2 regions of the Glaciecola petra genome follow, and region 1 is predicted to be linked to the other one. Evidence: predicted binding sites of a transcription regulator. Region 1 holds the regulator's gene; the other holds the start of a gene.
The links. The regulator sigma-54, encoded in region 1, starts transcription at its own class of promoters, with help from an activator protein. The targets are predictions, from matches to a motif close to GTTGGCACGNNNNTNGNNT.
Positions count from the first base shown of each region.

Region 1 (2,165 bases):
AATGATGTCGTTTATTATCATTGATATTTCTTAACGATGGTTAGTATATCGTTTATTCTTAAAGGAGCTTAAAAGTATAGAGCTGGCATTTGAGTCGCTCTAGTTAATGTCGTTTTAACTTTTCTTTATGCTTAATAACCTGTCGGTCTAGCTTGTCTATCAAGCCGTCAATGGCTGCATACATATCGGTATGTTCATTGTTGGCGAAAACTTCACCACCGTTTAAATGCATTGTAGCTTCAGCTTTTTGACTCAATTTCTCGATGTTTAAAATTACATGTACGTTGTTGATATGATCAAAGTGCCTCTCTAATTTTTCAAACTTTGTATCAACATAGTTGCGTAATGAATCGGTGATTTCTACATGATGACCTGTCAGGTTAATTTGCATATAAATAATCCTCTTTTGCTCGTTTACACGAGACTTTTTCGCTGATTGGAAGGGGGAATGTTTAAAGACTCCCGATATTTTGCAATTGTTCGCCTAGCAACGTTTATGCCTTGCTCAGCGAGCATTTGTGCAATTTTGCTGTCACTTAATGGTTTATGGGATGGTTCGTCAGCGACCATTTTCTTAATAAAGGCTCTAATAGCAGTAGACGAACAGTTTTCACCTGAGTCTGTTGACACATGAGAAGAGAAAAAGTATTTCAGCTCAAATATTCCCCTAGGGGTATGCATATATTTTTGTGTGGTGACTCGAGAAATGGTCGACTCGTGCATATCTACCATTTCAGCAACATCATTGAGTACCATGGGCTGCATTTTTTCTGGACCTTGCTCAAAAAATTCTCGTTGCTTTGCGACAATACAATGCGACACTTTGAGTAATGTTTCGTTACGACTTTCTAAACTCTTTATAAACCATTTTGCCTCTTGTAAGTGAGACTTGATATATTGAGAATCGTTCGGATTTTTTGTCGTTTTTGACAACTGAGCGTAAGTTTCGTTTACGGATAAAGCCGGCAATGCTTCATTATTTAATTCTACCGTCCAAATTCCTTTTTTCTTGTAAACGTTGACATCGGGTATGACATATTCAGGTTCTCTCGCAGAAACAACGCTACCAGGACGGGGATTTAGGGTTTTTAGTAAACGCATGACTTCGCGTAATTGGTCTTCTTTAAGCCGTGTTTTACGCATCAACGTACGGTAGTCTTTGCTGCTAATTAAATCGCTATGTTCTTCAATTAAAGAGCGTGCTTGTTCCAACCATGGTGTATTCTCGTCAAACTGTTGCAATTGTACTAACAAGCATTCTTGTACCGAGCGAGCTGCAGCGCCTACTGGGTCAAAACGTTGAATTCGTTTGAGCACGCATTCTACTTCGTCAAGTTCAATTTCGGCGTCATCTAAGCTCTCTAGTATCTCTTCTGCACTCACTGTCAGGTAACCTGATTCATCCACTGAATCAATAATAGCGATGGCGATAGATTTATCTGTTTCACTAAAGTGGGTCATTTCTGTTTGCCACATTAGATGGTCTTGAATGCTCTCAACAGTTTCACCTTGATAAATAAAATCGTCATCGGGATTGGTGCCCACCATTTTAGTAGGCGCTGAACTGGAGCCTAGGTATTCGTCCCAAGAGGTATCTACTGGCAGGTCGTCGGGCAATTCTTTATTTTCTAAAGCCTCATGACTGTCCATTTGATCAGAGCCATCTTTCTCGCCATTGATTTGTGTTTCGGTATTTTCTGATGCACTTGCCGACGCGCCCGCTGTTTCAGAATCGGATTCGCTTTGGTTGCGGTCATCACGACTCTCGTTTTCGAGTGACTCTAACAAGGGGTTAGAATCGAGGGCTTCTTGAATTTCTTGTTGTAAGTCTAATGTGGAGAGTTGCAACAACTTAATCGCCTGCTGCAACTGTGGCGTCATTGTTAGCTGTTGACTAAATTTAAGCTGTAAAGAAGGTTTCATTACATTCCTATCACTACAAACGATTCACACATATTAGCTATAATCACCTATAAAATTAATTTGTTTAACAGTCTCGTATCGCCTTGCTTATTCTCAATATAACATATTCTTTTAATGTACTTATATTAAGTGTTCCTCAATTACTACATCGACAAACACCGTCCATTCTTTTGCATGATTATTTAAATAATCGAATAAAGTTTACTCAAAATAACTACAAAGAAAATTGCTCACCTAAGTAT
Region 1 covers NZ_JAVRHX010000004.1:278,541-280,705, reverse strand. Annotated here, with positions in the region: gene ptsN (PTS IIA-like nitrogen regulatory protein PtsN) at 1-21, opposite strand, end outside; gene hpf (ribosome hibernation promoting factor) at 104-391, opposite strand; gene RM552_RS14160 (RNA polymerase factor sigma-54) at 415-1,923, opposite strand; gene lptB (LPS export ABC transporter ATP-binding protein) at 2,138-2,165, opposite strand, start outside.

Region 2 (2,165 bases), on a different contig from region 1:
TAAAACACATGTTTCAGATTTTAGAAATGGCGGTGCTTGAAAGCGCATGGCCATTAATTGGATTTATCGTCATTGCGATGATTGGTGGTATTTACGGCAGTGTCGCAATGGGAGGCTATAATTTCACTTGGTCGTCAGCAGCACCAAAAGCCAATAGAGTAAGTCCTATGAAGGGATTTAAAAGAATGTTTGGCTTAGAAGCTTTAGTTGAATTGCTAAAAGGTATAGGGAAAGTATTAGTTATTTCTGGCATGGCTTATTTTGCCTTAATTATTTTTAAAGACGAGGCCTTACATCTTGACGTTGAACTTTACCCACTAAATATTTTCCATGCTTTGGATATGCTCGAATGGGCCTTTTTGTTATTGGTCGTTGGAATGGTGCCGATTGCGCTCATAGATGTTCCGTTTCAAAATCATAAACACAATAAAGAAATGAAAATGACGCTGCAAGAAGTAAAAGATGAACGGAAAAATGCAGAAGGCGATCCGATGGTCAAAAGCAGGGTAAGACGCATTCAATATCAAGCCGCAGCAAATCGTATGATGCAAGAAGTGCCTGATGCTGACGTTATTGTGACTAACCCAACACACTTTTCGGTTGCTATAAAATATGATCAGGATGGTGATCGTGCACCGGTTATGGTTGCCAAAGGTGCTGACCAATTAGCGTTGCACATTCGTAAAATCGGACAAGCACACGATGTTCCAATTGTTCAATCTCCGGCTTTGGCACGGGCAATTTATTATTCAACCGAAGCAGACCACGAAATCCCTCAAAAACTCTTTATGGCAGTTGCCCAAGTCCTTGCTTATGTTTATCAATTAAAAGCATATAAAAAAGGTAAAGCTAAACGTCCTAAAGCACTTAAAAAAGATTTACCAATACCACCAGAGCTAAGGCGATAATAAGTACCCTCTTTATTACCGCAACACAACTATTCCAATACGCTTTCGCGGGAATAACACAAGTGATCGTGGGAGTGAGGCAAGAGTTTGCAGGGATAGTTTAGGCGATAAAACTAATTAAATTGATATTTTTGTTAAGTTGGCACGAGAGTTGTAGTACCCACTTTAAATATTAATAATTAGTCAAGAATTTGGTGTATGCAGCTTGCACAAGCGTTTCAAAAAATTGATAAAAATCATTTAAAAAGTCTAACCAGTGGATTGGGCGCGCCGATTGTAGTGTTGGCCTTGATGGGTATGGTTATTCTACCTATGCCAACCATTTTATTAGACACTTTGTTTAGTTTTAATATTGCCTTGTCTTTAGTCATTATTTTAGTTTGTGTATTCACGCAACGCCCCGTAGATTTTGGTATTTTCCCTTTAGTATTGCTCGTTGCGACGGTTTTGCGCCTCGCACTAAACGTAGCATCTACCCGAGTCGTTCTTTTAGAAGGTCATGAAGGTGGGGATGCCGCTGGTAAAGTAATACAAGCATTTGGTGAAGTAGTCATTGGTGGTAATTATGTGGTAGGGGCGGTTATTTTTACCATCTTACTCATCATCAATTTTAAAGTGGTTACCGCAGGGGCTGGCAGAATTTCAGAAGTCAGCGCTAGATTTACTCTTGACGCGATGCCGGGCAAGCAAATGGCAATAGACGCTGACTTAAACGCAGGGTACATAGACCAGGATCAAGCGCGCAAAAGACGTCAAGAAATTACCAGTGAGGCAGATTTTTATGGCTCTATGGATGGTGCCTCTAAATTTGTAAAAGGCGATGCAATAGCAGGCCTGTTTATCATGTTAATCAATATTGTTGGCGGGCTTTTTATTGGCATGTATCAACATGATTTGTCTTTCGGTAACGCAATGGAAGTGTACACCGTCTTAACAATTGGTGATGGTTTAGTTGCTCAAATACCTTCTTTATTGTTATCGGTTGCGACCGCCATAATTGTGACTCGAGAAAACGATAGTCAAATAATGGGCGACGAAATTAGAGCGCAGCTAGCGAATAGACAAGCATTGTATATCACTGCCATTATTTTATTTATTATGGGTATCATACCCGGGATGCCGCATTTTGCCTTTTTGACCTTTTCTGCAATGGTAGGTGGATATGCATTCTACCGCGATTGGAGTGCTAAAAAGCGTGCTGAAGAAGCCGCAAAAGTGGCAAAAATGCCAGACAATGTCGCACCAATGGGCGAAGTT
Region 2 covers NZ_JAVRHX010000001.1:689,014-691,178, forward strand. Annotated here, with positions in the region: gene flhB (flagellar biosynthesis protein FlhB) at 1-908, shown strand, start outside; gene flhA (flagellar biosynthesis protein FlhA) at 1,107-2,165, shown strand, end outside.
Region 2: a site for sigma-54 is predicted at 1,047-1,065, ahead of flhA (flagellar biosynthesis protein FlhA). Genes of this name have one in related genera too.